4 regions of the Novosphingobium sp. FG90 genome follow, and region 2 is predicted to be linked to each of the others. Evidence: predicted binding sites of a transcription regulator. Region 2 holds the regulator's gene; each other region holds the start of a gene.
The links. Region 2 encodes LexA, which represses DNA repair genes until DNA is damaged. Its sites were predicted from a motif close to GTTCCNCNCTTGTTCT; they were not measured.

Region 1 (7,945 bases), on a different contig from region 2:
ATCGTCATGTCGAGCACGTCGGCGATGGACATGCCCTTGAACTTCACCTCCAGCGTTTCGCGGTTGTAGCGTTTGCCGTGGCATTCCTCGCACGTCACGTAGACGTCGGGGAGGAAGTGCATCTCGATCTTGATGAGGCCGTCGCCCTGGCAGGCTTCGCAGCGCCCGCCCTTGACGTTGAAGCTGAAGCGGCCGGGCTTGTAGCCGCGCGCTTCGGATTCGGGGAGGCCGGCGAACCAGTCGCGGATCTGGGTGAAGGCGCCGGTGTACGTCGCGGGGTTGGACCGCGGGGTGCGGCCGATCGGGGACTGGTCGATCTCGATCACCTTGTCGCACTTTTCGAGGCCGGTGATCTTGTCGTGTGCGCCCGCGATGACGCGCGCGCCGTTGAGCTGGCGGGAGGCGCCCGCCTGCAGCGTGTCGATGGTGAGCGAGGACTTGCCCGAGCCGGACACGCCGGTCACGCAGCAGAAGGTGCCGAGCGGGAACTTCGCGGTCACCCCGGTCAGGTTGTTGGCGCGTGCGTTCTCGACGGTGACGAAGTGGCCGTTGCCCTTGCGGCGTTCCTTCGGCACCTCGATCCGGCGGGTGCCGTTGAGGTACTGCGCGGTGAGGCTCTCCTTGCTTTTCAGCACCTGCTTGAGCGTACCTTCGGCGACCACCTGCCCGCCGTGGACGCCCGCGCCGGGGCCGAGATCGACGAGGTAGTCGGCGGTGCGGATGGCGTCCTCGTCATGCTCCACCACGATCACGGTGTTGCCGAGATCGCGCAGGCGCTTGAGGGTTTCGAGCAGCATGTCGTTGTCGCGCTGGTGCAGGCCGATGCTGGGCTCGTCGAGCACGTAGAGCACGCCCGAGAGGCCCGAGCCGATCTGGCTGGCGAGGCGGATGCGCTGGCTCTCGCCGCCCGACAGCGTGCCCGAGGTGCGGTCGAGGTTGAGGTAGTCGAGCCCGACGTTGTTGAGGAAGCCGAGGCGCTCGTTGATTTCCTTGAGGATGGCCTTGGCGATCTGCTGCTGCTGGTGGGTCAGCTTGCCTTCGAGTTCGCCGAACCACCTGAACCCGTCCGCCACCGAGAGGCGCGCGGCGTCGGCGATGTCGCTGCCGGCGATCTTGACCGACAGCGCCTCGGGCTTGAGGCGTTTGCCGTCGCAGGTCTCGCAGGGCTGCGCGGTCTGGTACTTGGACAGTTCCTCGCGCATGAAGGCGCTGTCGGTCTGCAGCATGCGGCGGTTGAGGTTGCCGATGACGCCCTCGAACGCCTTGTTGACGGTGTATTCCTTGCGCCCGTCCTTGAAGGTGAGCGGCACGGCCTTGCCGCCGGTGCCGTAGAGGATCACCAGCTTGACCTCGCCCGGAAGCTCGTCCCACGGCGTCGTCAGCGCGAAGCCGAAGTGTTCGGCGAGGCTGGAGAGCACCTGCATGTAGTAGGGGCTGGGCGGGTTGGACTTGGCCCAGGGCACGATCGCGCCCTGCTTGAGCGTCAGGTGCTCGTTCGGCACGACCAGTTGCGGGTCGAACAGCAGCTTCTCGCCGAGGCCGTCGCAGGCCGGGCACGCGCCTTGCGGGGCGTTGAACGAGAACAGGCGCGGCTCGATCTCCTCGATGGTGAAGCCGCTGACGGGGCAGGCGAACTTTTCCGAGAAGACTATGCGGTTGGCGGGGAGGCCTGCGTTCTTCAGGCCCTTCTGTTGCGTGCGGGCTTCGACGGGCTCAGCCTGAGCGGGGTTGGTGGCTCCCCCCTCCCCCGCTCGTGCTGAGCTTGTCGAAGCACCTGCTCCCAGCTCTGCGACGGTGGTATCCGCAAGGTCCACATAGGCCAGCCCCTCGGCCAGCTTGAGCGCCTGTTCGAAGCTGTCGGCAAGGCGGGTCTGGATGCCCTCCTTCACCGCGATGCGATCGACCACGACCTCGATGTCGTGCTTGTACTTCTTGTCGAGCGCGGGGGCGTCCTCGATGGCGTAGAATTCGCCGTCGATGCGGACGCGGGTGTAGCCCGCCTTCTGCCACTCGGCGAGTTCCTTGCGGTATTCGCCCTTGCGGCCGCGCACCACGGGGGCGAGCAGGTAGAGGCGCGTGCCTTCGGGCAGCGCCATCACCCGGTCGACCATGTTGGACACCGTCTGCGCCTCGATCGGCAGCCCGGTGGCGGGCGAGTACGGCACGCCGACGCGCGCCCACAGCAGGCGCATGTAGTCCCAGATCTCGGTCACCGTCGCGACCGTGGAGCGCGGGTTGCGGCTGGTGGTCTTCTGCTCGATCGAGATGGCGGGGCTGAGGCCGTCGATATGCTCGACATTCGGCTTCTGCATCATCTCGAGGAACTGGCGCGCATAGGCCGAGAGGCTCTCGACGTAGCGGCGCTGGCCCTCGGCATAGATCGTGTCGAACGCGAGGCTCGACTTGCCCGAGCCCGAAAGCCCGGTGATGACGATCAGCTTCTCACGCGGGAGCGCGATGTCGAAGCCCTTGAGATTATGCTCGCGCGCGCCGCGCACGGTGATGTGGGTGAGACTCATGGGAGGCACGTGTTCCAGATTTGTTCGCGCGCTTCAAGGGGGCGCATCGCGGGTTTCGCCGTAGATGGGGTGCCCTGCCGCCAAGGCAAGTCTTGTGGACATCTCCGCGCCCACTTGCGCGCCGCTTCGCGAGGTGCCTAATTCCCGCTGCGACTACGGGGGAATACCATTGCGATTTCTGAATCTTGTCCTCGCGGCAAGCGCGCTGACGCTTGCCGCGTGCGGGGGTGGCGTCTCCGGTTCGGGCGGCGGCTCGACACCCACGCCTGCGCCGACACCGGCGCCCACGCCAGCTCCAACTCCGGCCCCAACCCCGGCTCCGACGCCGGCACCAAGCTACGTGGTGACCGATTATTCCACCGACTTCGCGCTGAGTTCGAACCTGGCCTATTCGGCGAACTTCGTGATCGAAGCCGGACAGGGCACCGTGCCGGACAGACAGTACTTCGCCTCTGGCAGCCTTATGGACCAGGACCACAACGCCTCGCTCGCTTATACCCGCGAGCCGGAACGACTGAACTTCTTCTATGATGGTGCACTCGTCAGCTTCACCGCGCAGGACCGTGTGCAGGGTTTGACCTACACACTTTACGAGAAGGACCAGCGCGCCCACTGGCTCATGCTGACGGCATTCGGGTTGCCGGCCCAGCCCCGGTACACGGCACAGGCCATGTGGCGCCATAGCAGGACGATCACCGACACCGACGGCACCACCCATCCCAGCTACCAGTACCGGGTGGCGCTGGTGGGCAGCCCGTCATCGCCCGACGACCCGCTTCCCGACTACCTCGGCTATACCGGCCGCGCAACGCTGTTCGGCGGGATTCCCGGTGGTCGGGACCTCGACCTTGCGCGCATCGTCAGCAACGATCGCGACATCACCTGGTCCTACACGCCGTCGAGCACGTTCATATTCGGATCGATCCCGCTGTCGATCGTCGCGGACAACAACCTGACCCAGTCCGGCCTGCTGGCGGCGGAAGGCAGATTCGACCGCGCGACAAGCAGCTGGAGCGGCACTCTGGTCGATCAGGTCCACGGCTTTCGCGGCACCTTCCGTGGGCGCAACTTCGGCCCGAACCGCGCCGAACTGGCAATCGTGTTCGAGTTCTCACGCGATAGCGACGGCTCGCGCTACGTCGGACATTATATCGGCAGGCGCCCGTAAAGGCTGAAGACGACGGGGCGGGGCATCCGGAAGACAAGCCGGAAACCCCGCCCTTTCGCGCACGTTTCTTCCGACGAACCAAAGCCGCCTTCCGCGCGGCTTGTGAGATCAGGAGAAAGCCATGCGCCATATCCCGAAACTTGCCGCCGCAGCGGCTGTCGCCTTCGCCGTGCCGCACTTCGCCGTCGCGCAGGACGCGGCCTCACGTCCCGCCGTCAGCGCGCCCGAAGCAGGCGATCCCGAGGCAAAACGGCGGATGCTCAATGCCGAGCAGGCGTCCGCCGCGCACGAACAGCTTGCGCGCAACGAGGCCAGCCAGGCGCAGTATGATGCGGCCCTCGCCCTCAACGACATGAAGACCGCACGCGATACTGCCGCCTACGATGCCACGCTCGACCGTCACGACGCCGCCGAGCAGGACTATCGCGCCGACCGCAGGCAGTGGGAGGTCAGGAACCCGGCCTGCTGGGACGGCAACGCGCTGAAGTGTCCCGCTGACCCGCAGGCGCCCGGTTCCGGCGGACGCTGAACGCCAGCGCCATCAGGCGACGAACCGCTCATCGCAACTCCTTTGCACGTCCTCGAAGCTGCTGGCAGATAGCGCCCATCGGGTGCGTCGATCAGGTTCAGGGGATTCAAGACATATGGGGGCTTTGCGGCTGTTCGGGCGCATGGTGGCGCTTTCTCTCGTGGCGGGCATCGCCGCCCCTGTTTTTGCCGACGATCCGCGCGATCCGACGATGACCCCCGAAGCGATCGCCCGCGATGCGGCGACGATCCGCCGTCTCAACCGCGAGCAGCTCGATTACGTGCGGCAGCGCGATGCGGGCTATGCCCAAGGCTGGCGGGATTACGATACAGCCCGCAGCCGCCGCGATGTTGACGCAGATTATCGCGACGAGGGTGAATACGCCGCGAACCGCCGCGACTATGACGCGGCGCGCGCCGACTATGCCCGGGACCGGCGCCGATACGACCGCGAAATGCGTGAATGGCGCGAGGATGTCGCGGCATGCCGCGCGGGCTATTACGAACACTGCGCGCAGTAAGCGGGTGCCCGGCATCATTTTCAGAAAGACGGCAGCGTCTGTCCGACTGCTCCTGCTCCCTTGCGATCCGAAGAAATTCTTGCGGTATTGAAATATTGTAATCGCGAATACCTGATCGTCATACAGTAATGCGTTGACTTCACCCCTCCCCGGTGGCCAACATGTCTCCGGGGAAAATTCTGCCAGAATCATCGTTCGCGTATTCGCGCCGCACTTTTTATCAATGCGCGCGAGCGAACCACTTCTGCAGAACCGGGCAGGGGGAAGTGACGGTGTTTCACGATCACCGGTTATCGTTTCGTGCGCGATCGAGGCGTTCAGGTGCGACCTCGACCGGCGTGGCTTTGGCGGCAGGTTGCGCGCTGCTTCTCGGTGGCTGTACGGTCGATCGCTATCGCGGGGCTGCGGCGCAGTTCGGCGAACTGACCTCTGCGGCCACCGCCGAGCACAGCCGCCGCCTGTCCGAAGTCGTCGCCGCCGAGGATGAGCATTTCCGGCAGGGGCTTGCGGATAACAGGGTGAGCCTGCGCTGGCAGGGCTGCGCCGCGCTGATGGCCCTGCCAGAAGATGGCGCTGCGCCGCCGGATCCGCGCCAGTGCCGATTGATGGTGCTGGATAACGGAACGCTTCGACCACTGCCGCCCAAGATCGAACTCTCGTCGATCCTGGCGCTGGATGCCGCGCTCGACAGCTATGCGCAAAGCCTGGTGCTGCTGGCTTCGGACACGACCGCCGACAACCAGCGATTCGCCAATTCGCTGGGCAGCCTCGCGACCTCACTCGGTGATCTTGACGGCGCCATTCGCAAGGCCCGGGGTCAGTCGGCGGGCAACTCGACGCCGAAGTTGCAGGCGATCGCCGGTCTGGTCGCACAAGTGGGCAACCTCTATCTCAACGGCAAGCGCGCCGCCGCGCTCAAGCGTATCATCATCGAGGGTGACCCGCTGGTGAAGGAAGCGGTAGGCCTGCTGGCCGAGACGGACAGCCATCTCAAGCTCTACGAACAAAGCGGCGCCTACGACATGCTGCGCGAGGCGCAGGTCGAAGCTGACGCGGCGGTTTCAACCGGCGATCCTGCCCAGATCCGACCGGCGCAGGATCGGCTGTTCCTGGCAGTGGACACGTATCGCAACACATTCTCCGACCACGAGCGCTTCGCGGCTATCGGCAAGGCGCACGACAAGCTTGTCGCCGCCGCGCACAAGGGGGCCTCTCTCAAGGAACTCGAGGCCGCGATCGAGAGCCTGATCACTCTCGCCGGGACATTGCAGGCGACGACAACCGCGCTTGGCGCGACCGATGGGGAGGCACAGTGATGGCAATCGTACTCAAGACCCTGCCCGCCTACCGCGAAACCCGCAACGCGCTGGTGGAAGCCATGGGCGCGGCCGAGCGTGTGATGGCGGTGTCGCCCTTCTCGGCCGATCCGGCTTCGCCCTATCAGCAGGCCAACCAGGCGCTTGCCAACGGTGCGATCCAGCTACGCGCGCTCGCCTTCAATGCGCTGCAGGCCCTCGACGAACAGATCGCGGCCGGCGATCTGGTCGCCAGCCTCTCCGCCAGGGCCAAGGCCGCTCACGAGGAAGCGAACGACATCGCCGAGACGGCCGGGACGATCGAGAAGATCGTCGGCATCATCGACAGGATCGCGGGCATCGTCGTAAAGATATCGGAGCTGCGGTTTCTCTGACCCGGTGCATCACAGCACGGCCGTCAGCAGCGCCGCTGCCGCGTGCACGAGGATAGCCGCAGCCACGAATGTGCCGGCACGGCGAATCGCGTTCGAGAGGTCGGCGGGCTTCTCATCCGCCCGCTCCAGCCGCGCCGTCGCCGCGCGCATCAGGCGCGGTGCGTCGGCCGACACCCGCGAGACTTCCAGCAGCAGCGCCTCCAGACGGTCCGGCCCGGCAAGCCGCGTGAGGCGCGAGGCGACCAGCCTTCCGCGCAGCGCCGCCAGCGCCTCTGACAAGTCGAAATCCGGAGCGATACCGGCAAGCACGCCGTCCATCGTCACCATCGCCTTGAAGATCAGCACGAGGTCCGGCGGCAGCACCAGCCCTTCCTTGCGCAGCAGCGGGAAGAAATCCGCCACCATAGCATTGAGCACCAGCGCCCCGGTGCCGTGCCGCGCAACCAGCCGCTCCGACGCGGTCAGCAGGCGTTCGCGCGAAACCTCTCCCGTCCCTGACCGATCTTGCGACCACAGGCCGAGCATGTCGGCCACGCCGCCGGGGTCGTTGCCGCGCAGCGAGAGGATGAAGGTCAGGAACTCGTGCTGGCGACGCGGGCTCACGAACCCGACCGAGCCCAAGTCGAGCAGCGCGAGGCGGTCATGCTCCCCCGGCGCCCGCGGCGGCAGGCAGAGCAGGTTGCCCGGGTGCGGGTCGGCGTGGAAGCGACCGTTGACGAGCACCATCTCCAGCACCAGCCGCGCGCCGACCTGCGCTATGGCGGAGGGGTCGACGCCCCTGGCCCGCAATTGCGCCGGATCGCGCGGGCTGATGCCCTCGACGTAGTCCATGACCAGCACGCTCTCGCTGGTGTGCTGCCAGTGGATGCGCGGCACCAGTGCCTCGGGGATGGATGCCAGGTCGGCGCGCAGCAGGTCGGCGTTGCGGCCCTCGTTGGTGAAGTCCAGCTCGTCGAGGATCTCGCGGCCCAGCTGGTCGATCATAGCGCCCGGCGTCATGCGGCGCGCCGCCGCGCTCCTCGCCTCGACCAGCGCGGCAAGATGCCGCAGGAGCCGCAGGTCGGCCTCCATCGCCTTGCGGATGCCGGGACGACGGATTTTCACCACCACTTGCGTCCCGTCATGCAAGGTGGCGCGGTGCACTTGCGCGATCGAGGCTGCCGCCAGCGGTTCGGCGTCGAATGCGGCGAAAGCGGTCTCGGGCGGCTCGCCCAGAGCGGCCTCGACGGCCGGGCGCAGGGTGTCGAACGGAAGCCGCGGGGCATCGCTTTGCAATTGCTCGAAGGCGGCGATCCATTCGTCGCTCAGCATGTCGCGCCGGGTGGCGAGTATCTGGCCGAGCTTCACGTAAGTCGGCCCCAGCGCCTCCAGCGCGCGGCGGGTGCGGTTGGGCAAGTCGGCGTCGTTGCGCGCCTCCCCGCCTGAACCGAGGCGCCCCAGCAGCGAATCCAGGCCGAAGCGCGCGATCACGCCGCTCACTTCGGCCATGCGCGCGCGGTCGCGCGCGGCGACGGTCACG
Region 2 (7,945 bases):
CGAGGGCGTCGAAGAGGCTGCAGAAACCATAGACAAGGGCTTGGCCAAGGCCCTGCTCGACTGCTGGATCGCGGCAACCCGCGCCTGACGAGGAATCCATGTCCGACAAGCTCATCGAAATTTGTGATACCAAGCGGACGGAAGTCGCCGCACGCAAGGCTTTGGCGACCATCGCGGACCTCGACGCCCGTGCCGCCTTGCAAACGCCTGTTCGCGGTTTCGAAGCCGCTCTGCGCGCCAAGGCCGAATCCGGCTATGCGCTGATTGCGGAAATTAAGAAAGCTTCACCGTCCAAAGGACTGATCAGAAATGATTTTCGTCCTGCCGAACATGCGATCGCTTATGAGAAGGGTGGCGCCGCGTGCCTGTCCATCCTGACCGATGCCCCTTATTTTCAGGGCCATGAGGACTTCCTTGTCGAGGCGCGCGCTGCTTGCAGCCTTCCCGTCATCCGCAAGGACTTCATGGTCGATCCCTGGCAGGTCGCAGAAGCGCGCGCGATCGGTGCGGATGCCATCCTCATCATCGTTGCCGCACTGGACGATGTGCTGATGGCCGAAATCGAATCCGCCGCTATCGAGCGTGGTCTGGACTGCCTGGTCGAAGTTCACAACGAACATGAGATGGAGCGTGCAAGCGCATTGAAATCACGCCTTATCGGTGTGAATAATCGTGACTTGCGCCATTTTGTTACCGACATTGCGACCACCGAGCGCCTCGCACCTCTCACCCCCTCCGGAACCCTGTTGGTCAGCGAGAGCGGCATTAACGTCCATGCGGACCTCGACCGCCTTTCGTCCTGCGGCGCCCGCACGTTTCTCGTGGGCGAAAGCCTCATGCGTCAGGATGATATAGAAGCGGCGACCCACGCCCTGCTCACCGGAGTCTGAAGCTCACATGGGATTGCGATGACCAGATCTCTCACGCATATCGATGGCGACGGCAATGCGCGCATGGTCGATGTCGGTTCGAAGGCCAAGACCAAACGCATCGCCGTTGCTTCCGGTCGCATTTCCATGAATGCGGATGCGCTTGCGGCGATACGGGCTGGCAATGCGCCAAAGGGGGACGTCCTCGGGACCGCACGCATCGCAGGCATCATGGCCGCCAAGCGCACAGCGGAACTCGTTCCCATGTGCCATCCACTTGCACTGGACGCGGTGAACCTAGATTTCTCGTTTGAGGACACGGCGATCAGGGTTGTTGCGAAGGCTTCGCTGACCGGCAAGACTGGTATCGAAATGGAAGCTATAACAGCAGCTTCCATCGCACTCGTAACAATCTATGACATGGCTAAGGCGCTCGACAAGGGCATGATCATCGGCGACATTCGCCTTGTCGAAAAGGTTGGCGGCAAATCCGGCCACTGGAAAATGGACGGATGGGCCGAGTGACCGATCGTGAGCTTCTCTCGCTTGAGGATGCGCAGGCCCGCCTGCTGGCGCTTGCCGCGCCGCTCCCGATGGAGCGCGTCGACATCGAAGGGTCGCTGAACCGATATCTCGCAGAGCCGCTGCGCGCCAGGCGCACTCAGCCACCTGCCAATCTTTCCGCAATGGACGGCTATGCCGTTACCGCAGGCGACTTGCACGGACCATGGCGCGTAGTCGGTGAAAGTGCGGCTGGCCACCCTCATGTCGGCATGCTGTCGACGGGAGAGGCGGTACGCATTTCGACGGGAGCGCCACTGCCAGACGACGCGGCGGCGGTAATCCTGCAGGAAGATCTCGTGCGCGACGGTCAGTCCCTGACACTGTCCGGTGACCTGCCCGAGCCCCCGCATAAGCATATCCGGCATTGCGGTATGGACTTCGCCGAGGGTGCGCAAGTCATCTCCTCCGGCATGTGCATCACACCGGCGCAGATGGCATTGGCGATCGCCGCTGGCCATACGCATCTGCCCGTACATCGGACACCGCGCCTCACCGTGATCGACAGTGGTGATGAACTCGTGGCCGATCCAGAACTCTGCGCACCGCATCAAATCCCCGCGAGCAATGGCACCATGCTGGTCGCAATGGCGGGGGCGCTTGGCATCAACGCCCGCCGGATCGGACCGGTGGCGGACGATATCGATGCCATAACATCCGCTTTCGAAGCTTCGGGCGACGTCGATCTCATCGTAACGAGCGGCGGAGCCTCAGTCGGGGATCACGACCTCATTCGCCCGGCACTCGAGCGCTGGGGCGCCTGCATCGATTTCTGGCGCGTTGCGATCAAGCCGGGCAAGCCCATCCTCGTCGCCACGCGCGAATTGCCGGGACGGCGGCAGATCGTGCTCGGCCTCCCCGGCAACCCGGTGTCCAGCTACGTCACCGCCTATCATTTCCTCCTCCCTCTTCTGCGCGCAATGCAAGGCGCTGCGCGTCCATTGCCCATGCGCCTAACCACCCGACTGGGCATGCCGCTGCGCGCGAGCGGTCGCCGCAGGGAATTCTTGCGGGGCTGGTGGAACGGGCAAAGCGTGATGGTGCACGAACTGCAGGACAGTGGCGCCCTGTCGTCACTGGCGGCGAGCAATGTCCTTGTCGATCGCCCGGCGATGGCTGGACCCGCCGTAACGGGCGATGAAGTCCAGATCTTCCTACTCCATAATGGCGGTATTGCCTGAAGCATTGTTATTTGGTTGCTTGATTGTTCTCTCAATGTTCACTACCAGAACAAACGGGATCAGGGTTCGCCTGGTTCGGAGGTCACGAAAAGGCAGCGACAATGTTGACGCGCAAGCAGCACGAATTGCTCCGGTTCATCCAGACCCGGCTTGAGGAGAGCGGCATCTCCCCCAGTTTTGAGGAGATGAAGGAAGCGCTCGACCTCAAGTCCAAGTCCGGTGTGCACCGCCTGATTTCGGCATTGGAAGAGCGAGGCTTCATCCGCCGCCTCCCCAATCGCGCGCGCGCCCTGGAGGTCCTGCGCCAACCCGACGATACGGGCAGCAAGGCGCCTCGTCCCTCCGCTGCCAATAGCAATGACGGGATCGCACCTGTGCAGACGCCGCGCCGTGCGGTTGAACCGGCCAATGACGTGATCGAAATTCCGCTGCACGGTCGCATCGCCGCAGGCGTTCCCATCGAGGCTCTTGAAGGGCAATCGACCCTGCCTGTCCCAGCTGCTCTGCTCGGTTCGGGTGAACATTATGCGCTGGAGGTATCTGGCGATTCGATGATCGAGGCAGGTATTCTCGACGGCGATTTCGCCCTCGTTAAGCGCACCAATGCCGCGCGGGACGGTGAAATCGTGGTGGCCCTCATCCGTGGAGAGGAGGCCACCCTCAAGTACCTGCGGCGTGAAGCTGGAATGGTCCGTCTAGATCCCGCGAACGCCGCTTACGAGCCGCAAATTTATGGGCCGGATGAAGTGGAAGTTCAGGGCAAGCTCGCCGGCCTGCTCCGTCGATACAACTAAGTTCTAAGCTTACACACCGTCACCATCACGAGCGGGCAGAGCTTTTCGGAGCAGCATTAAGCTGAGCCGGATTACTTGGCCCCACTTGTGGTGGCGATTTCTGTTGAATCGACTGCAAGCAATAATTCTTTCGAGGAACTTCACTTCCCCGCGAGTGAAGCATTATTTTGCTGCCAGTGATCCATTGAGACGGCTCTGGGGTGGCGAGGCACGCCACCAGCCATGTTCGCCTTGGGCCTGCGCCACGGTATCGATCCGAGCCTGGTCCAGATATATGGCCAGTCCTCCGGTACGCTCAAGAGAACCACGATCAGCCTTGAACCAGCGTGGCCGACAACTGCGTGGTAACCACCGATCCGAAATAACGATATCGCTACGCTCACATGCAGCCGCAAGCGAACGTTCTGCCACGGAATCGCGCCCTCGCGAAATCAGCAGGTGCCAGGTCTTTCCCGATCTCCGGACGGGAACAGTGCAGAAATCCGGATTGCACAGAGCGCCCGGCAGCTTGTCGAAAGTAGCAGGCAGAGTTTCTATCCCCGCGAATTCCATAAGATTGTCCCGAGCGTAGCCGCTTCGGCTGTTCCTGAGCAAAAACAGCCGGTTTCCATCGTCTTCCACAAGGCCCACGTGACGCCCGTCGCCCGACACCAGTACGTCCGCAGGCGGCGCCATCGCCAGAAACAGCACCCCGATGGCAGCAACCGGAAGCCCTGCCCAGCGGATGCGACCGCTCCACAAGCCAAGCCAAAGCCCTCCTGCGACAAAAAGCAGGAACGCCCATGCATTCGTGCCCGGCAACAGGTTGACCGCGCCCGGCCTGGAGGCAAACCAGTGGGCCAATCCAACCAGCATATCCACCGAGATCCCGGCGAGCCACCAGAATGGCCCTCCCATCCCCACGATGTCGAGCATGAGCGCGCAAGCCAGCAACGGCATCACGATAAACGTCGACCACGGGATCGCGACCACGTTGGCAAGGGCTCCATACACACCCGCGCGGTGAAAATGGAACAGGCCGATCGGCATGAGTGCCAGGTCGATGACCGCGCCGGTCAGCAGGAGGAGGAGAAGATGCCGGACGCCTTGCGCTGCCACCCCTTCGTCGCGCGGCCCGAGGAAATGGCGCACCGGTTCGGAGGTACTGACCGCGATCAGCGCCAGAACCGCGCCGAAGCTCATCTGGAAGCTCGGCCCCATTACCGCCTCAGGCCAAAGCAGCAGGACGCTGAACGCCGCAACAGCCAGCATGCGCAAGGACAGGGGTTCACGCCCGAGGGCCAGCGCCGCCAGAACCAGCAACGCCCCTATGCATGACCGAACGGTAGGGACTTCGGCGCCGGACAGCAGCGTATAAGCCAAACCTGCGAGCGCCCCTACCCCGGCCGCGACTACCGGTAGCCTGACCCTCAATGCAATCCATGGGAAAAATGCCAGCAACCGAATTACCAGGAGATATACGGCGCCCACCATGGCGCTGACATGCAGGCCACTGATCGACAACAGGTGCGCCAGCCCCGAATCGCGCATGGCCTGGTCATCGGCCTCAGAGATTCCGCCCCGATCGCCAGTGACGAACGCAGCCGCGATACCTGCCCGCTCTTCGCCGATGCGAACCCGAATATGATCCGTCAACGACTGCCGGACATCCGACAACCCAAACCGGCCTCCGCTGGCTTTCCGAACGACCTTCACTTCCCCGATTACCGAACCGCTGGCAGCGATACCCGCGAACCAGGAGGTTCGCGCAAAGTTGTATGCACCCGGAAGCATAGGCGGAGCCGGAGGCATGAGCCTCGCGCGGAACGCCACCAGGTCTCCCACGCCGATGCCGGCCGCAGCCTCCTTGCCGGGAACATTGAGACGAACCTTGATGGCCGTGCCGTGTAACGGGTCGCGCATGGCAAGCAGCAAACGATCGCGCGCGAGCGCAGGCTGCGACTCCACTGACAGCACATGTGCGGTAAAACTACCCGTCGCGGGCCTGCCTATCGCAGCCTGGCCGACGAGTTCCGAGCGCGCCCATACAGCAAGACAACCGGCCACGACGAGCAACGGCAGCAGCATCATGGCCCGTCCCAGATGAGGATAGGCATTCCGCAAAGGAAAGGATGCATAACAAATTGCAGAAACTGCAACAAAGAGGCAGCAAAACCCTATCCACCATGCCGCGGATGATAGCCAAAACCACGCGATTATGCCGGTTGCGAAGGCCACCGTCAGCCACGGAGCCCGCTCGAAACCGGCGCCGGAAAGAAATCGCTCGACGACTGCCAAAACCCTCGACAAGAGGCCCGCAGCGGTCCATGGCCCATGCTGCAATGCAGCGGTTCCGGGGCTACCCGGAGGCGAAATTTCACAGATTGCGGCCGGGGTCCCCATGGTCGCCAATAGGACAGGAAGGTCGGGTAGATGGCAAGCGGCAGTGCATCGGGCGAGGCGACTGGCAAGAAGGCCCCCGTGCCCTCCCCTGTCGTAACGCGCTTTGCTCCCTCGCCGACCGGTTATCTCCATATCGGTGGTGCTCGCACTGCGCTGTTCAACTGGCTCTTCGCCCGGCACCACGGTGGCAAGTATCTGCTACGCATCGAGGACACAGACCGCGCCCGTTCGACCGAATCCGCAATCGACGCCATCTTCGACGGGCTTTCCTGGCTTGGTCTCGATGGTGACGAAGCGCCGGTGTTCCAGTTCGCCCGCTCCGACCGCCATGCCGAAGTCGCTGCGCAACTGATCGAGAACGGTCACGCCTATCGTTGCTACCTGACGCAGGAAGAACTCGCAGAGCGCCGCCAGAAGGCGCAGGAAGAGCGCCGCCCGTTCCGCATCGACAGCGAATGGCGCGATGCCGATCCCTCGACCTGGCCGGCCGACCGCTCGTGGGTGGTCCGCGTCAAGGCCCCGCGCGAAGGCTCGACGACGATCGAGGATCTCGTGCAGGGCACGGTCACCGTGCAAAACGAGGAAATCGACGACTTCGTCATCCTGCGCGGCGACGGCACCCCGACCTACATGCTGGCCGTGGTGGTCGATGACAACGACATGGGCGTCACCCACGTCCTGCGCGGCGACGATCATCTGAACAACGCCTTCCGCCAGCTCGTCGTCATTAACGGCATGGGCTGGGACGTTCCCGTTTACGGCCATGTGCCGCTGATTCACGGCTCTGACGGGGCAAAGCTGTCCAAGCGTCACGGCGCGCTGGGCGTCGATGCCTACCGCGACGAAATGGGCCTGCTGCCCGAAGCCGTGTTCAACTACCTGCTGCGCCTCGGCTGGGGACACGGCGATGAGGAAATCATCAGCCGCGAGCAGGCGATCGAATGGTTCGACATGGTAGACGTGGGCAAGAGCCCGTCACGCTTCGACCTGGCCAAGCTTCAGAATCTCAACGGGCACTACATCCGCGAGGCCGACGATGTGCGGCTGGCGGGCCTCGTCGAAGCACGCCTCAACGGCGTGGAAGGCGACGAGCCTGCCGACCTGCTGGTCCGCGCCATGCCCGTGCTCAAGGTCCGTGCCAAGGACCTCAACGAACTTGCAGAAGGCTCTGCCTTCCTCTTTGCCAAGCGCCCGCTCGCCATGAGCGAGAAGGCGCTGGCGCTCCTGACCATCGAGGGGCGCGAGCGCCTTGCGGCTATTCATGAGCGCCTGTCCGGCCAGGCCGACTGGACACTCGAGGCATTGGAAGCCAACCTGAAGGCAATGGCCGAGACCCTCGGATTGGGCCTCGGCAAGCTCGCGCAACCCTTGCGGGCAGCCCTGACGGGTCAGACGACTTCGCCGGGGATATTCGACGTACTGGTATTGCTCGGACGGGAAGAAAGCCTCGCGCGCATTGGCGAGCAGGCACAGGTTCCCGCCGGGTCGCAGTCATAAGGAGATAATTGGTGGGTGATCAGGCTAAACTGAGCGTCGGTGGCGCGGAACACGACTATCCCGTTCTGAAGGGAAGCGTGGGTCCGGACGTCATCGATATCCGCAAGCTCTACGGCCAGACGGGCGCGTTCACGTTCGATCCGGGCTTTACCTCGACCGCGAGCTGCGAGTCGGCGCTGACCTACATCGATGGCGACGAAGGCGTTCTGCTGCACCGCGGCTATCCGATCGGCCAGCTGGCCGAGAACTCCTCGTTCATGGAAACGAGCTACCTGCTTCTGAATGGTGAACTGCCGAGCAAGGATGAACTTGCGACGTTCGAGAACACCATCACGCGCCACACCATGCTGCACGAGCAGCTGGCGACGTTCTATCGCGGTTTCCGCCGCGACGCGCATCCGATGGCGATCATGTGCGGTGTGGTCGGCGCGCTTTCGGCGTTCTACCACGATTCGACCGACATCGCGGACCCTGAGCATCGCAAGATCAGCTCGCACCGCCTGATCGCAAAAATGCCCACGATCGCGGCGATGGCCTACAAGTACTCGGTCGGCCAGCCGTTCCTCTATCCGGACAACAAGCTGAGCTACACCGGCAACTTCCTGCGCATGACCTTTGGCGTGCCCGCAGAAGAGTACGAGGTGGTCCCGGCGGTCGAAAA
Region 3 (7,945 bases), on a different contig from region 2:
AACTGCAGGCCGCGGTTCAGGTATTTCTTGGCGAGCGAGATCACCAGACGCAGGTTCGCCTCGACCATTTCCTTCTTGGCGATGCGCGCTTCGCGCTCACCCTTCTGGACCATGTTCACGATGCGTCGGAATTCTTCGATTTCCATGCCGGTGGCGGCAGCGATGTCCGAAACTTCCAGACGGATGCGCTCGATAGGGTCGGCTTCGTTCTCGGCGAAGGCGGCCCACTTCTTGTCCTTCTTGGCGACGTCGGCGATCCACGTGTCGTCCAGCTCGCGGCCGACATAGGATTCGAGGAAGTCGGTGCGCTTCACCTTGTGACGTTCGGCCAGACGCAGCATCTGGCCGCCCAGCGTCGTCAGGCGACGGTTGAAGGCATAGAGGTTGTCGACCAGATATTCGATCTTGGTCGCGTGGAACTTGACCGATTCCACCTGCGCGGTGAGGTCTTCACGAAGCTGTTGGTACTGGTCTTCCTTGGCGGCCGGGAAATCGATGCCCAGCGCCAGCGCTTCCAGACGATCGCGCTGCAGGCGCTCAAAAGTCTGGAACAGTTCGGTGATCAGCAGGAACTTCTCAAGCGCTTCGGGCTTGAGGGCCGCTTCCATCTGCGCGAGCGAGAGGGTGTTGTCCTCTTCCTCTTCCTCGGCCTTACGCTTGGGGATCGGGTTGCCGTCCTCGTCGAGTTCCTCGGAGTTGTCCTCGTCGTCGGAATCGTCGTCCTTGAACGAGGGACCGGCGGTTTTCTCGCTGATCTCGCCGTCGTCCTCGCTCTCGCCGTCTTCGCTCAGGGCTTCGGGGGCGGGCTCCTTGGATAGCATCGCGTCGAGATCGAGGATCTCGCGCAGCTGCATCTCGCCGTTGTTGAGTGCTTCGGACCACTGGATGATGGCGTGGAAGGTGATCGGGCTTTCACACAGGCCCAGGATCATCATGTCGCGCCCGGCTTCGATGCGCTTGGAGATCGCGGCCTCGCCCTCGCGGCTGAGCAGTTCGGCGGCGCCCATCTCCTGCAGGTAGAGGCGCACCGGATCGTCGCTGCGTCCAAGGGATTCCGACTTCTTGGTGTCAGCGGATCGGCGGCGCGATACTTCCGCGCTCTCGCCGAATTCCGCCTCTTCATCACGATCGTCGTCAGCATCCTGACCTGCGTCAGGATCCGAAGCATCATCATCGTCTTCATTCTCGACGATTCTGACGCCCATCTCCGAGATCGCGGCCATGACGTCCTCGATCTGGTCAGCCGACATCTGATCCTGTGGAAGTGCAGCGTTCAACTCGCTTACGGATATCACACCGAGCCGCTTGGCACGTGCGATCAACCGCTCAACCGAGCCGCGATTAAGGTCGATCAGAGGTGCGTCATTATCCGCGCTGTGATCGTCGTTACTCATTCTTTCGCCTTTAACCAATCTGCTGCATCCATGACGATCGCATCAGGATGCCACTCCGTTGCGCGTTCCGCGACCGCGACCGCTTTTCCGCAGGAACCCGCAACTCCCAACTCAGCTTTCAACGGCCTTGGCCGCATGACCAAGCCGCAACCCGCCTCCTGAACGACCGCAATTTCGTCTTCAGGCCGGCCGAAGCGGCGCGGAATGTGGTTGATCTTGAGCTGCGAATATGGTCGCGAAAGCCGAACTCTTTCGGACCATATCACAAGGGTTGCCGCCTTGGCCCGCCCAGACGGGCCAAGGCGGCGATAAGGCCTAACGCAGGACCAAGTTCACTGCAGAGGACTTTCCGCGACGATCGATTTCGATCTCGAACTCGATCTGATCGCCTTCGTGCAGCCCGGACAGGCCCGAGCGCTCGACGGCGCTGATGTGAACGAAGGCATCGGGCTGGCCGTCATCACGAGTGACAAAGCCGAAGCCCTTGGTCGCATTGAAGAACTTGACCGTGCCATTGGCGCGCTCGCCGGTAGACTGGCGCTGCGCCGGAGCAGCTTCACGCCTTGTGGAAGTCACGACTTCACCGACAATCGAAAGATTGGTGGCCGAAATCTTGCCGCCACGATCGACAAGCTGGAACTGCAGCTGCTGGCCTTCTGCCAGAGTCGCAAGGCCAGCGTCCTGAACGGCGCTGATATGCACGAAAGCATCGTCGCCACCATCGTCGCGCTGGATGAAGCCGAAGCCCTTATCCGGGTTGAAGAACTTGACCACCCCGCTGCCCTCGCCGACGACCTGCGCCGGGGCACCGCCGCCGAAGCCGCCACCGCGCGATCCGCCGAAACCTCCCCGCTGGCCACCGCCGAAGCGGTCGCCGCCGCCGAAACGATCGTTGCCGCCTCCAAAGCGGTCGTTGCCGCCACCGAACCTGTCGCGGTCGTAGCCGCGATTTCCTCTGTCAAATGACATGACTTAAAACATACCTTCGCTGCGCTCGGTGAAAAATGCCCATGCGCTTGAACGCGGCACGCAAGGGGAAAGACAATCGGCTCTCAGTAATAAACAGCCCTGCCAAGGCTCATGAGCGCTGTGGACGGCGCCCAGAAAAATCAAACTAAACCTGCTCCTCCGTCGTAATATTGCGACGGCTTATTTCTTGTGAAGCAAAAATCCCGAGCGCGCCTTCAGGCGTCTCTGAAAATATATCGTGAAAATCCAATAAATCTTCGTCGTGGAGATTGGCGATCGAAGCCCTGATTTCATTTACCATCTTGAGGGCGCGTGCGCCGTGATCAGCACGCCTTTTTTCCTTCTCTCGCTTCATTTTTCATCGATAGCACTAATTTGCGCGGCAGGCCATCGAGAAGCAGTGGGCATATCTATTTGCGACCAAACCCGATCATTCGACACCGGCACGATCCGGCGAGACCGCCTTGCACAAAAGGCCGGCGGCGCCCTCCCGCCCGGCGCCGCGAGATAAAAAAGGCACGCCGGGAGGGCAGGCATGGCTTATGCGTGAATATGGTATAGGGGTTGGCCGAAAGCATCTTCCTCGCATGAGGCTCAACCGGACGAAAGCTCACCATCCGTCGATGACATCTACCGAACTCAACCTTGCAGATCTTGGCTGGAGCCCCTTTTTCAACGATCAGCTAAGTCCGCATGAGAGAGGCGACGATTTTTGTCCTGTCCGCGTATTGGCAGTGCATCGCGGCATGGTCGAAGTCGCCGGAAGCGGTGTCAGCGGGATGATCCCATCCACTTTGCCGATTAACCGGGGGCCTGAGGATCGAGCTACGGTCGGCGACTGGCTGGTGATGGATCGTGCGCGGCGGGAGCCGCTGCGCGTCCTCGACCGCATCAACCTTTTCAAACGCACGGCGCCGGTCGACCAGCGCCGGCTTCAACTGCTCGCCGCGAATGTCGACACGCTCTTCATCGTGACGTCGTGCAATCAGGACTTCAACATCGCTCGTTTGGAGCGCTATCTCGTGATGGCGCGGGAAGTCGACGTCACGCCGGTGATCGTGCTCACCAAAATCGATCTTTCAGACAGTCTCGACCGGTTCCTGGAGAGCGCCAGATCGCTGCAGGCAGACCTGCAGGTAGAAACGGTGAACGGGCGAGACCCGCAAAGCGTGGCGCGACTTGCTCCTTATTGCGGGACCGGGAAGACCGTGGCACTGCTGGGTTCGTCGGGGGTTGGAAAATCAACGATGATCAACACCTTGCGCGGATCGCAAAGCCTTGCCACGCAGCCCGTCCGGGAGGCGGACGGCAAGGGCAGGCACACAACTACCGTTCGCCAGCTCCATCGCCTCGATGGCCTCATCGAAGGAGGGTGGCTGGTCGACACGCCGGGCATGCGGGAGTTTCACATACCCGAAGCTGCAGCAGGAATTGCGGAAGTATTCGACGATATCGTGTCCGTGACACGCAACTGCCGCTTCAGCGACTGCACCCATGTTGCAGAGCCTGGCTGCGCCGTGCAGGCGATGGTCCGGGAGGGACGCCTGAAGCCCAAGCGATTGGAACGCTGGCGCAAACTGCGCGCTGAAGATGAAGAAACACCTTTCGGCCGACGGCCGAAAGCCAACAGCACTCGCACAAGGAAGAAGAAGGATGGCTGATCTATATCTCAAGGCCTTGGAGGCAGAGCGCAGAAGTCTGTGGGCCGAGTGCCGGCTGAAGGGGCTTGCCAAGGGAACGGCGGAACGTGTCCGGATCGACGAGCTGGATAAACTGCTTGCCGCGCACAAAGCGAAAAAGAGCAGCTGAACAGGCGCTCGGAGCGTCCAATTCCCTGGCTGCACGATGCATGGACGCCCGGATCAGGATGCAGGCCTGAGGTCCGCAAGAGCACGTTCGACCCGGCTCAGCCCCTCTGCCGACTCCACCGCAAGATCCAGCGGCCGCCCTCCGAGCTTGCCGCACGCGGCGTTAAGATACGCAATGGCCTGATCCCGATTTCCCAGTGCCTCAAGCGCTAGTTTGGTCACCAACCCCTGTCGGATCGCTGCGTCGGGCGCGAGCTTGGGTCGATCGGACCATCGCACTTTTGCGCGAATTGGCCTGTCGGGCTTGCTTTCGCTGTCCATTTTGGAATTCCTAGCAATAAGGCCGCATGCGATGCGCGGCGATCTTCCAGAGCATATGGGTGATCTGGATCTGGCCCATCACAGACGCGGTGGCGGTCTGAAGCATGGTCCCCACGTGATCGGGACCGGGACTCGACAGGAAGTCCCGCGCCGCCACGCGACCGCCCAGCAAAGCGAAGGCAAGGTCGGATATCTCGCTTCGCCGTTGGAAGGTCAGGTCGTCCCTCGAAGCGCGGTTCCATTGCCGTCCGCATGACGGGACTCCCGCCGGCCGATAGCGCGGGCAGGCAAAGGGGTTTGATGCAGGCCAGGTCATGCCCATTGCGGATAGGCCGCGACCCCCATGTCATTGCGCAAGCGAGCAATCCGGGTTTCGTAATGACGCACCAGATCGAACCGCGACCGACGCGAATGAACATCCTTATCGTGCACAGCGTATTGAATGAGCGCAATCTGATGATGAAAAAGTAGCTGATTGAGGTCCATCGGGCTCTCCTTTTTGCGGGAGCGCGCTGAGTCTCTCAGTCGCCGATGTGCAGAAATCGTCGGCAATATAATTCTTTTACACGATTTCGCTTCGACCGGCGAGTGCATTCTATGAATCGGGAATAATATTTAAAAATCTGCGCCCTGTTGAAAATTTGATTTTTTCGCGTACATGGAGATCGCTGCATCGTTTTTGACGAAAGCTGGCCCGCGCAACGCAGGCATTTTTTCAAGCATCAGCCTGGCTTTCATGACCGCCGTTCTGCGCATGCATGACGTCGGGCACCCTCGTATTCGGGACATCATGGATTGGCCAAGGAAGAATTGCTGACGATGGAAGGCTACATCGAGGAGATACTCCCCGATGGACGCTTCGCGGTGTTGCTCGACAACGAGCACAAGATCATTGCCTATACGGCGGGCAAGATGCGCAAGTTCCGCATTCGCTCGGTCGTCGGTGATCGCGTGCACGTCGAGATGACGCCTTACGACCTTTCCAAAGGCCGGATCGTGTTTCGCGAAAAAACGCCGGGACAAGCCGGCGGACCGCCGAGACGGCGCAGCGGTTTCAGAAGATAAAAAGGCGGGAAAACCCCGCGCACAGGATAACATGTACATCACTACCCCAGGCGCTCGAACGCGACCCGAAAATGCCATCTACCACCCGCTCGCCTTGCGCCATGCCGTGAACCAGAGGCCATCCGGCCTTCTCAGCCGGGACCATCTACGACGCCTTGTTGCCGCGATGGTCGATTGAACCGACCTGCCCGCGCCATCGAAAGAATGGCCGGGCGTCTTTTTCAATCCCGCAAGCGAGCACAGTCTCGGGGGTATATAGCGCGATTGCGGCACGAAGAACCGATCGTCGCCGGCAATCGTCATGCCTCTCCGGGCATTTCTTCACCTTCAGACTCAAGGCCGCGGCGACCGGGATACCGATCGCCGCGACCGCTGCCGTTTGACAGGGGGTTAGCAAGGGCTGACCCGTCGGCAGCGTCTGGAGTGTGGTTCGGCAAAGGCTCCCGACCAATCCGGATTTCCCGGACATGCCGACTCACCATTCCCTTGCTTGCAAAGATTTAGGAAGGAACATATAAGGAACAAATGTCCCGTTCCACCGTCATGGACCGTCTCGAAATTCTTGCCGATGCCGCCAAGTATGATGCCTCCTGCGCGTCTTCCGGCACCGCCAAGCGGGACAGTCGTGATGGGCGGGGCCTCGGTTCGACCGAAGGCATGGGCATCTGCCACGCTTATGCGCCCGATGGCCGATGCATCTCGCTGCTCAAGCTGCTGCTGACCAACCACTGCATCTTCGACTGCCATTACTGCATCAACCGCAAGAGCTCGAACGTGCGCCGCGCACGGCTCACACCGCAGGAAGTGGTAGACCTCACGCTCTCGTTCTACCGTCGCAATTATATCGAGGGACTGTTCCTCAGTTCGGGCATCGTGAAGTCCTCCAGCCACACGATGGAACAACTGATAGAAGTCGCGCGCATCCTGCGTGAAGAGCACGATTTCCGCGGATACATCCACCTCAAGACGATCCCGGAGGCGGACCCAGAACTGGTCGCGCAGGCAGGGCTTTGGGCGGACCGCGTATCGATCAACGTCGAACTGCCGACCGACGCCGGGCTTTCGCGTCTCGCCCCCGACAAGAACGGAGCGACGATCGAGGGAGCGATGGGCAAGCTGTCCGGCGCGATCATCGAGGCGCACGATGCCCGCAAGCGCTTTCGCAAGGCGCCGACTTTCGCACCCGCCGGGCAGTCGACTCAGATGATCGTCGGCGCGGACGGCGCCAGCGACGCGCAGATCGTCGGCAAGGCCAGCACCCTTTACGACCGCTTCTCGCTCAAGCGGGTCTACTACTCCGCCTTCAGCCCGATTCCGGAGGCGAGCGCCGTCCTGCCGCTCAAGCGCCCGCCGCTGATGCGCGAACACCGGCTCTACCAATCGGACTGGCTGATGCGCTTCTACGGCTTTGCGCCGCAGGAGGTGCAGCAGGCGACGGAGGACGACGGCATGTTGCCGTTGGATATCGACCCCAAGCTGGCCTGGGCGCTGAAGTTCCGGGATCGCTTTCCGGTCGATCTCAACCGCGCCCCGCGCGAGGCGATGCTGCGGGTACCCGGGCTGGGCGTGAAGGCGGTCGACGCGGTCCTCATTGCGCGGCGGCATCGATCGATCCGGCTGGAGGACCTCGCCCGGCTCAGCGTCTCGATGAAGAAGCTGCGCCCTTTCATCGTGACGGCGGACTGGCGCCCCACCCTGCTCCTCGACCGCGCCGACTTGCGCGCGCGGCTCGCGCCGCCGGCGCAGCAGATGGAACTGTTCGCGTGATCGCAGCGGATATCCCGCAGCCCGACGACTTCGAGGCCTGGCGCGATGAGGCGCGGCGACTCGTCGCGCGCGGCGTACCGCCGGAGGACACGACGTGGGGCGAGGCGGATGGCGTGGCTGACCTTTTCGCCGCCCCTTTCACCGCACTTGCATATCCCGGGACACTGCGGGAGGTTCGGGCGAGCCGGGCCTTCCTCGACCTCGCCCGCAGCGTGATCCTGCATTGCGACCCGGCCCGCCTCGCCCTCCTGTATCGCGTGCTCTGGCGCCTGCAGGACCAGCCCCGGCTGATTGAGGACGCCGCAGACCGCGATGTCGCCGCGCTGGAACGCATGGCGAAGCAGGTCCGCCGCGACATGCACAAGATGCGCGCGTTCGTCCGTTTCCGGTCCGTGGCCGACGAGGACGGCGTGGAACGCTTCGTCGCCTGGTTCGAGCCCGAACATCGCATCGAACGCGCCAACGCGGATTTCTTCGTCAATCGCTTCGCCAGCCAGCGCTGGTCCATCCTGACCCCGCGCCTGTCGCTGCATTGGGACGGGACGGCGCTGCTGGAGGGGCCTGCGGCATCGCGCGACGATGCCCCCGCCGAGGACGCGGCCGAGGAACTCTGGCTCGGCT
Region 4 (7,945 bases), on a different contig from region 2:
TTTCAGTGACGAAACAGCTTCTGGCGAAGATCAGCGAACGCCGTTCGAGCGTGACCGCGATCGCATTTTGTATTGTTCGGCATTTCACCGGCTAGCGGGCATCACCCAGATCGTTCGCGCCGGTGAATTGGACATATTTCACACCCGCCAGCAGCACACGTACAAGGTTGCCCAAATCGGGCGACGCTTGGCGGAACATCGCATTCGTGAGCAACCGGTCGAGGCTGCTTTGCACGGGCTCCATCCGGAGGTCGTCGAGGCTGCCTGCCTAGCGCACGACTTGGGGCATCCTCCGTTTGGACATGCGGCCGAGATGGAGCTTGATGACCTTGTCCGCAACCCGACAAAGGCTGGTGGTCTGCCCGAGGATGCTGCGGACGACGGTTATGAGGGAAATGCTCAAACCTTTCGCATCCTAACCAAGCTAGCCGTTCGGTACAGCAAGGATAATCCGGGCTTGGATCTCACGCGCGCCACGCTCGCGGCGACGCTCAAGTATCCATGGCTGCGCGACCACGGCCACGATAAAAAAAGGTCGAAGTGGTCGGCCTACGCATCTGATGAGCGGGAATTTCGTTGGGCCCGAGAACACTGCCATGGCGAGTTTAAGACCGCCGAAGCAGAACTCATGGACTGGGCGGACGACATTTCGTATTCCGTTCATGATCTCGAGGATTTTCACCGGGTGGGCATTATCCCATGGCGGGAGATCGTATCCAGCGAAGCGCGTGAAGGGCTTATTCAAGGCGTCCTAAAGGATTGGAAGCGGGACCCTCAATATCCTGCGGACGCACCGCGTCGGGTAAGCGCGGCCCTCGATCGTGTGACGAGGAAGCTCATCCCGTTTCCCACCGTCGCCAACGAAACCTACACTGGTACGCGGGAGCAGCGGCGCCAGCTCCGCAATTTCTCGTCGCTGCTTATTGGTCATTATGTTCGGGCAGTGACGCTTAGTAAGGATACTACCGGCCCCGCAGTCGCTATCGCTGACTGGGCGGCAGAAGAAGTCCGCGTATTGAAGTACTTCGCCCGCCGCTACGTTATTGGCTTGCCCGCCCTTCATGCCCAACAGTTCGGGCAAAAGCGGATTGTGCGAGAACTCTTTGGGATATTCCTAGAGCAAGGCAAGAGCGGCAATTTGAAGGTGCTGCCCGCGAGGCTGCGTTACATATGGGAAGACAATCCAGATGAGAAGCCGGCCCGCCTGGCCGCTGATTGTGTCGCCTCTCTGACGGAAAATGAAGCCTACCAACTCCATGGCCGTCTGATGGGTACGGCAAGCGGGCTGGTTCTCGATCCTATCGTCCGTTGAATTGAGTGTTTGACCGGAAGCGGCAATGCCTTCCGGCTATCCCTGCTCTTACCGGAGTGCTGCACAACACGTCGGTCATCGGGATTTTGCGTTATGTCGAGCCCATCGCTCGACAAAGACCGCCTCCAAGCTGTGTATGCGTCGAAGCGACGACTGTTCTCGTGAGCCTGACCATGAACGCTGGACGATCACCTACCGAGCCAGGGCGACGCTGATAAGTGCATGCGCTATCCCCGCTTGTCGCCATGCCCTAAGGTGTTGATCAAACGTCCTTCGGAATCGGCCGGCCAAGGTAACTGGTCTCACCCTGCCTGCGAGCCTCCCAAGCGTTTGTCCGCTCGCGAGCGTAAGCCTTCTGCACCCGGACCTTGCTGATGCCGTACCGCTCGGCGAGCTGGCCGAAGGTTGCCCCGTCGATCACCGCGACATAGATCGCGGCGTTCCGTTCATGCTCGGGGCTTAAATTCTCGGCAGTCATCTTCGTTCTCCAGGCGCTGGGACGGATCCAGCCCGAGCGCGCCAACTACCTAATCACAGCCCCCACCGTCACCCCCTCCGTCGGAACTATCGCACCACGCGCTTTGTCTAGCCGGATCGCGGCTGATCTCCTCCTCGGCGAATCGGGCACCAATGCCGGACGGGAGATTGTCGATTGATCTCCATCTCTACGGGAGAAATCGCTTTGTAGACGCACACCCTACGCAACGCCGTTGCGGGATTATTGTTCTATTTTAACGCATTAAATAATAATAAAATTAAAACTCCGCAACACTCAACGTGAAACTCATTGAGTTTTTGTCAAATTACCTTTTTAAATTAGACAATTGAACGACACTCATTGAGTTTTCGGCACTCATTGAGTATTTCTCACAATACTCAATGTAACTTGACTACATAGAGACATTTTACTAGCGTAAATGTTGCTTTGCGTAAGGCCCGCCAGCCTCCCTGCTAGGAGGTTGTAAGTGAATAGTTCACCGCATACTCCGCGTCGGTTCGTTCGCCGCGTCGAGGTGTTAACCGTCACTGTGGACGAAGCCCTCGCTATGATCGGTATTGGCCGGACGCGATTCTATGAACTGGTCGCAGACGGGACGATCTCAACCGTAAAGCTCGGCAGACGGCGCTTGGTGCATGTCGACAGCCTGAGGCAGCTTGTGGCGCCTACAATTCTGCCTGCGCCCTACGTGCCCCCGTCGCAGCTTGATCTGTTGTGATGTCTGCCTGCTCGCGCGCGGGACCGCTGCCATTCGCTCATAGCCCAGTCAAAATGAGGGAACGAATGGGGGTATTGATTTTGCGGCAAGCGCTGATTTCTATTTTAAATCAGTCGCTTGAATGGCGAAAGATGGTGCACCCGACAGGATTCGAACCTGTGGCCTCTGCCTTCGGAGGGCAGCGCTCTATCCAGCTGAGCTACGGGTGCAGTGCCAGCGCGGTTAGCAGACGGCGACGGGGGTTTCCAGCGCCAAATTCGCGTCTCATGCGATGACTTGTAAGTTCCCTATATGTTCCTATGATGGCGGATATGGCCGAAGTTGATTCGCTCTCCCTCGCCCCTTCGCATGGGTATACCGCCATGGCAGTGGCTCGCGGGATCGCCCGGCTGTTCGCCCGCAACGGCATCTGGTGCATGCCGGAAATGCCGCTGCGCTGTGGGCGGCGGGCCGATCTCATGGGGATCGACGCCAAGGGGCACGTCATCATCGTCGAGATCAAGGTGGCGCGCACGGACCTGCTCGGCGACGGCAAGTGGACCGACTATCTCGACTACTGCGACCGGTTCTACTGGGGGCTCTCTCCTTTGCTGGACCGCAGCCCGCTTGAGAGCGAGGCGTTCCTGCCCGACAGTTGCGGCGTGATCGTGGCCGATGGCTACGACGCGGAAATCCTGCGCCCCGCGCCGCTGCGCCAGCTGGCCGCCGCCCGGCGCAAGGTGGAGACGGAGCGCCTGGCGCGCGCCTCGCTGCGACGGCTGGTGACGCTGGGCGATCCGCATACGCTGCAGTGGGGGAATGAAGGGTAGCGATACCCGTCCCTTTCTTCGTCACCCTGAACTTGTTTCAGGGTCCATCGGGCAGTTGTTCCGGAGAGCTGGTGCCACCAACGGCGCTCCCGGTTTGCTGGGGCAAACCACCGGGCTTGAGGCGAGATGGACCCTGAAACAAGTTCAGGGTGACGAAGGAGAAGAGGGGAGCGAACTCTGGTCCGGAAATGCCAAGCCGCAGCGGGGTGGGCACGTCTTCAACTTATCCGCAATTTTCTTGCGCTTTGCCGTAATTCACACTAAGTGACCCGCCAGCAACCGGCGTGCGGGGTCCACCCCGCCGCAATCCGAGGGCAGCGTGAGGTCGCGGCATCAAGCCAAGACCGGCCCGGACTGGCGGTTGCGACCAACTAGCTTCCTTCCTCACGCAGGGTCGCCACAACGACACCTCGCTGTGCGCGCGCCTTTTTTTCAAAAGCCTTGCGCGCCCCGCACTTTTGAAAGTGACGCATGTCCTATTTCTCCGAACTTGGCCTCGCCGAGCCGATTCTCCGCGCTCTGACCGCCAAGGGCTACACCGATCCCTCGCCGATCCAGCGCAAGGCGATCCCCTCGCTGCTCGAAGGCCGTGACCTACTCGGCATCGCGCAGACCGGCACCGGCAAGACCGCCGCGTTCTCGCTGCCTTCGCTGCACCGTCTGGCGCAGGATCCCAAGCCGCGCCAGAACGCCGGATGCCGCATGCTGGTCCTCTCGCCCACCCGCGAACTCGCCGCGCAGATCGCCGAGAACATGCGCGGCTACGCGAAGTTCCTGAACCTGACGGTCCAGTGCATCTTCGGCGGCGTGCCCGTGGGCAAGCAGGCCCGCGCGCTGGAGCGCGGCGTCGACATCCTCGTCGCCACCCCTGGCCGCCTGCTCGACCTGATCGACCAGCGCGCGCTGACGCTGCGCCACGTCGAGATCTTCGTGCTCGACGAAGCCGACCAGATGATGGACCTCGGCTTCATCGTGCCACTCAAGCGCGTCGCCGCGCTGCTGCCCAAGTCGCGCCAGAGCCTGTTCTTCTCGGCCACCATGCCGCAGGCGATCGCCGACCTCGGCCGCCAGTTCATCAACGACCCGGTCAAGATCGAAGTGGCGCCGCAGTCGACCACCGCCGAGCGCGTCGAACAGTTCGCCACCCACATCAACCAAGCCGAAAAGCAGGCGCTGCTGACCCTCTCGCTGCGCGCGGGCCTTGCGCCTGACGCCGAGGAGAAGGCATCGCACGGCGCCATCGACCGCGCTCTGGTGTTCACCCGCACCAAGCACGGCGCCGACCGCGTGGTGCGCCACCTCGTCGCCGCCGGTATCCCGGCCGCCGCGATCCACGGCAACAAGAGCCAGGCCCAGCGCACCGCCGCCCTCGGCGGCTTCCGCCAGGGCACCGTGCGCGTCCTCGTTGCCACCGACATCGCCGCGCGCGGCATCGACGTCTCGGGCGTTTCGCACGTCTACAACTTCGAGATCCCGAACGTCGCCGAACAGTACGTCCACCGCATCGGCCGCACCGCGCGCGCCGGCGCCACCGGCGTCGCCATCAGCTACGTCGCGCCGGACGAAAAGCCCTACATCCGCGACATCGAACGCCTGACCCGCGTGAAGCTCGACCCGCTGGCGCTGCCGGAAGACTTCATGAACCAGGCCGCGCGCCTGCCCGCGCCCTCGCGCAAGGTCGAACAGCCTCAGGGCGGCGGTCGCGGTCAGGGCGGCGGACAGCGCAGCGGTAACGGCGGCGGTCGTGGCGGCCAGCCGCGCCGCGACGGCCAGCGTGGTGATCGGCCGCAGGGCGAGCGTAACCGCTCCGACGCACCGCGCGGCGATCGCCGTGAAGGCGGCGAAGGCGAGGGCGGTGAGCGCAAGCGTCGCTTCCGTCCGCGCGGCCCCAAGGGCATGGGTGCGCACAAGGGTGCCGTTAAGCGCGCAGGCTAAGAATGAAGTAAAGGGAATCTGGGGCCATTGCCCCAGACCCCGTTACTGTCGTCGTTGTTCGCGCAGCTACGTAGCGCGCTCAACGCGACGTTTCGTCATTGCGAGCGAAGCGAAGCAACCCAGGACGGCGTAATGCTGCCCTGGGTTGCTTCGCTTCGCTCGCAATGACGATGTGGGGGCGGCAATGGGCAGCACTGCGAAGCTGCGCGCGGGACTTCGACAGTATGGGGGTCTGGGGCCTTTGGCCCCGGGTTTTCTCTTTTTATCTTCCCCTTCCCCTTCTGAGGGCATACTCCCCGCGCCCATGGCGCTCGACGCTCCCCTTGTTGCGGTGTTTGTTTCCGCCTTTGCCATGACGGCTATCGTGGGCGTCCGTTATCTCCTCACGTCCGGCCTGTTCGCCTGGATCACCGCGCGAGTACGGCCCGGCCATTACAAGGGCCTGGACCGCCAGATCCGCGGCGAGATCGCATGGTCGCTCGCCTCGGCCGCGATCTACGGCATTCCCTCAGGCGTTGTCGCATGGGGCTGGCGCGAGCATGGCTGGACGCGCATCTATACTGATGTGCACGACCGGCCGCTCTGGTGGCTGCCCGTTTCGGTGCTCGTCTACCTTTTGCTCCACGACACGTGGTTCTATTGGACCCATCGCTGGATGCACCGGCCACGGGTATTCCGCATCGCCCATGCCGTCCACCACGCCAGCCGCCCGCCTACGGCGTGGGCGGCGATGAGCTTCCATCCGGTCGAGGCGCTGACCGGGGCGGTGGTGATACCGGCGCTCGTTCTGCTGGTGCCGATCCACGTCGGCGCGCTGGGCGTGGTGCTGACGATCATGACGGTGATGGGCATCACCAATCACATGGGCTGGGAGATGTTTCCTCGTGCCCTCGTTCATTCGCCGCTCGGGCGCTGGCTCATCACCGCCAGCCATCACCAGCGGCACCATGAAAGCTATCGATGCAACTACGGTCTTTATTTCCGCCACTGGGACCATCTATGCGGCACCGATGCCGGGCTGTCGCAGGCGTTCTCGCGACCCTAGGCCTGGTCGTAGTGCTGGCCGGGGCGACGGCGCCGCAGAACACGGACGTGTCGGTTTCGGTGACGGACATGCGTTCGGCGAAGGGGCAGGTGCTTGCCTGCCTGACCACGCGGCCCGATGCCTTCCCCGATTGCGCGAAGGACCCCCTGGCCCGCAAGCTGACGGTCACGGCGGGACACGACCTCCATCTGGACTTCGGCGCAGTGCCGCAGGGTCGCTATGCGGTGTCGCTGATCCACGACGAGAACGGCAACGGCAAGCTCGACACCCGGCTGATGATCCCGCGCGAAGGCTATGGCTTTTCGCGCGACGCGCCGGTGCGCATGGGGCCGCCCAAATTCGCGCAGGCGGCGTTCGACGTGGGCGGCGAACCTGTCCGCCTGGCGATCCGGATGCGATATCTGCTCTGATCGACTTGCCCCCGCCAGTCCCGCGCCTTACCCCTGAGGCGTGAGACGGGAAGAGGACAGGATCGAGGAGGCCGTCGAAAAGACGGTCGAGATGGCAACGGCGGACCTCGTGCCGCCTCCGCCGACGGGCGCGTTCTCGCCGTTCCGCTATCCGGTGTTCCGCGCGATCTGGACCGCCAACCTGTTCTCGAACCTCGGCGGCACGCTGCAGGGCGTCGCGGCGGCATGGATGATGACCGAGCTGACCACCTCGCACCAGCTCGTCGCGCTGGTGCAGGCATCGGCGACGGTGCCCATCATGCTGTTCGGCGTCTTCGCGGGCGCCATCGCCGACAACTACGACCGCCGCCTCGTCATGCTGACCGCGCAAGTGGGGATGCTGGTGGTCTCGGCCGCGCTGGCGGCGATGGCCTACGCGCACATGCTGACGCCGTTCCTGCTGCTCGCCTTCACGCTGAGCGTGGGCATCGGCACGGCGCTGAACTCCCCGGCGTGGCAGGCTTCGGTGCGCCAGCAGGTGGAGCCGCACGAATTGCCGCAGGCGATCGCGCTCAATTCGATCTCGTTCAACATCGCCCGCTCGGTCGGCCCGGCGCTGGGCGGGGTGCTGATCTCGCTGTGGGACGTGTCGTTCGCCTTCGCCTTCAACGCGGTCAGCTATGTGGGCCTGATCGGCGTGCTGCTGTGGTGGAGGCCGCCGCCGCGGCAGATCGAGCGCCGTCCGATCCTGCCCGCCGTCGGCGTCGGCATCCGCTACTGCGCCACCAACCCGCAGATACGCCGCATCCTGACGCGCTGCTTCGCGCTCGGCTTCAGCCTTGCCGCCTACCAGTCGCTGCTGCCGACCGTGGTGAACGGTCCGATCCATGGCGACGAACTGGATTATGGGTTGATGCTGGGCCTGTTCGGCATCGGCTCGATCACCGCCGCGCCGCTGACCGGGCCGATCCGCCGCAGGATCGGGCTGGAGGGCATCCTTGCGCTAGGCGCGGCGATGTTCGTCTTCTCGCTCTCGCTGATCGCCGAGGTGGACCGCATCGCCTACGCCCTGCCCGCCGCCTTCGTATCGGGCATGGCCTGGGTGATGATCCTGACGACGCTCAACACGGCGGTGCAGCTGCGATCGCCTGACGCGATCCTCGGCCGGTGCCTGTCGATCTATCAGGCGGTGACTTTCGGCGGCATGGCGCTGGGAGCATGGACATGGGGGGCGCTGG

Region 1: the regulator LexA is predicted to act here: its motif matches at 2,531-2,546, upstream of uvrA (excinuclease ABC subunit UvrA).
Region 3: the regulator LexA is predicted to act here: its motif matches at 6,065-6,080, upstream of ACODRZ_RS12255 (putative DNA modification/repair radical SAM protein).
Region 4: the regulator LexA is predicted to act here: its motif matches at 2,812-2,827, upstream of ACODRZ_RS04510 (MmcB family DNA repair protein).

What each region holds. Positions count from the first base shown of each region.
Region 1 covers NZ_JBMDIO010000029.1:2,366-10,310, forward strand. Annotated here, with positions in the region: gene uvrA (excinuclease ABC subunit UvrA) at 1-2,519, opposite strand, end outside; gene ACODRZ_RS20190 (hypothetical protein) at 2,689-3,687, shown strand; gene ACODRZ_RS20195 (hypothetical protein) at 3,809-4,216, shown strand; gene ACODRZ_RS20200 (hypothetical protein) at 4,332-4,736, shown strand; gene ACODRZ_RS20205 (hypothetical protein) at 5,075-6,052, shown strand; gene ACODRZ_RS20210 (hypothetical protein) at 6,052-6,426, shown strand; gene ACODRZ_RS20215 (ABC1 kinase family protein) at 6,436-7,945, opposite strand, start outside.
Region 2 covers NZ_JBMDIO010000009.1:129,339-137,283, reverse strand. Annotated here, with positions in the region: gene trpD (anthranilate phosphoribosyltransferase) at 1-88, shown strand, start outside; gene trpC (indole-3-glycerol phosphate synthase TrpC) at 99-890, shown strand; gene moaC (cyclic pyranopterin monophosphate synthase MoaC) at 909-1,394, shown strand; gene ACODRZ_RS10920 (molybdopterin molybdotransferase MoeA) at 1,391-2,611, shown strand; gene lexA (transcriptional repressor LexA) at 2,713-3,405, shown strand; gene ACODRZ_RS10910 (ComEC/Rec2 family competence protein) at 3,568-5,787, opposite strand; gene gltX (glutamate--tRNA ligase) at 5,818-7,284, shown strand; gene ACODRZ_RS10900 (citrate synthase) at 7,296-7,945, shown strand, end outside.
Region 3 covers NZ_JBMDIO010000011.1:86,041-93,985, reverse strand. Annotated here, with positions in the region: gene rpoD (RNA polymerase sigma factor RpoD) at 1-1,394, opposite strand, end outside; gene ACODRZ_RS12290 (cold-shock protein) at 1,710-2,363, opposite strand; gene ACODRZ_RS12285 (hypothetical protein) at 2,509-2,718, opposite strand; gene rsgA (ribosome small subunit-dependent GTPase A) at 2,987-4,024, shown strand; gene ACODRZ_RS12275 (hypothetical protein) at 4,017-4,172, shown strand; gene ACODRZ_RS12270 (hypothetical protein) at 4,805-4,978, opposite strand; gene ACODRZ_RS12265 (hypothetical protein) at 5,108-5,230, opposite strand; gene infA (translation initiation factor IF-1) at 5,288-5,557, shown strand; gene ACODRZ_RS12255 (putative DNA modification/repair radical SAM protein) at 6,083-7,324, shown strand; gene ACODRZ_RS12250 (UdgX family uracil-DNA binding protein) at 7,321-7,945, shown strand, end outside.
Region 4 covers NZ_JBMDIO010000003.1:253,077-261,021, reverse strand. Annotated here, with positions in the region: gene ACODRZ_RS04530 (deoxyguanosinetriphosphate triphosphohydrolase family protein) at 1-1,312, shown strand, start outside; gene ACODRZ_RS04525 (hypothetical protein) at 1,575-1,790, opposite strand; gene ACODRZ_RS04520 (helix-turn-helix domain-containing protein) at 2,278-2,529, shown strand; tRNA gene ACODRZ_RS04515 (tRNA-Arg) at 2,662-2,738, opposite strand; gene ACODRZ_RS04510 (MmcB family DNA repair protein) at 2,841-3,338, shown strand; gene ACODRZ_RS04505 (DEAD/DEAH box helicase) at 3,810-5,273, shown strand; gene ACODRZ_RS04500 (sterol desaturase family protein) at 5,578-6,318, shown strand; gene ACODRZ_RS04495 (DUF2141 domain-containing protein) at 6,330-6,728, shown strand; gene ACODRZ_RS04490 (MFS transporter) at 6,769-7,945, shown strand, end outside.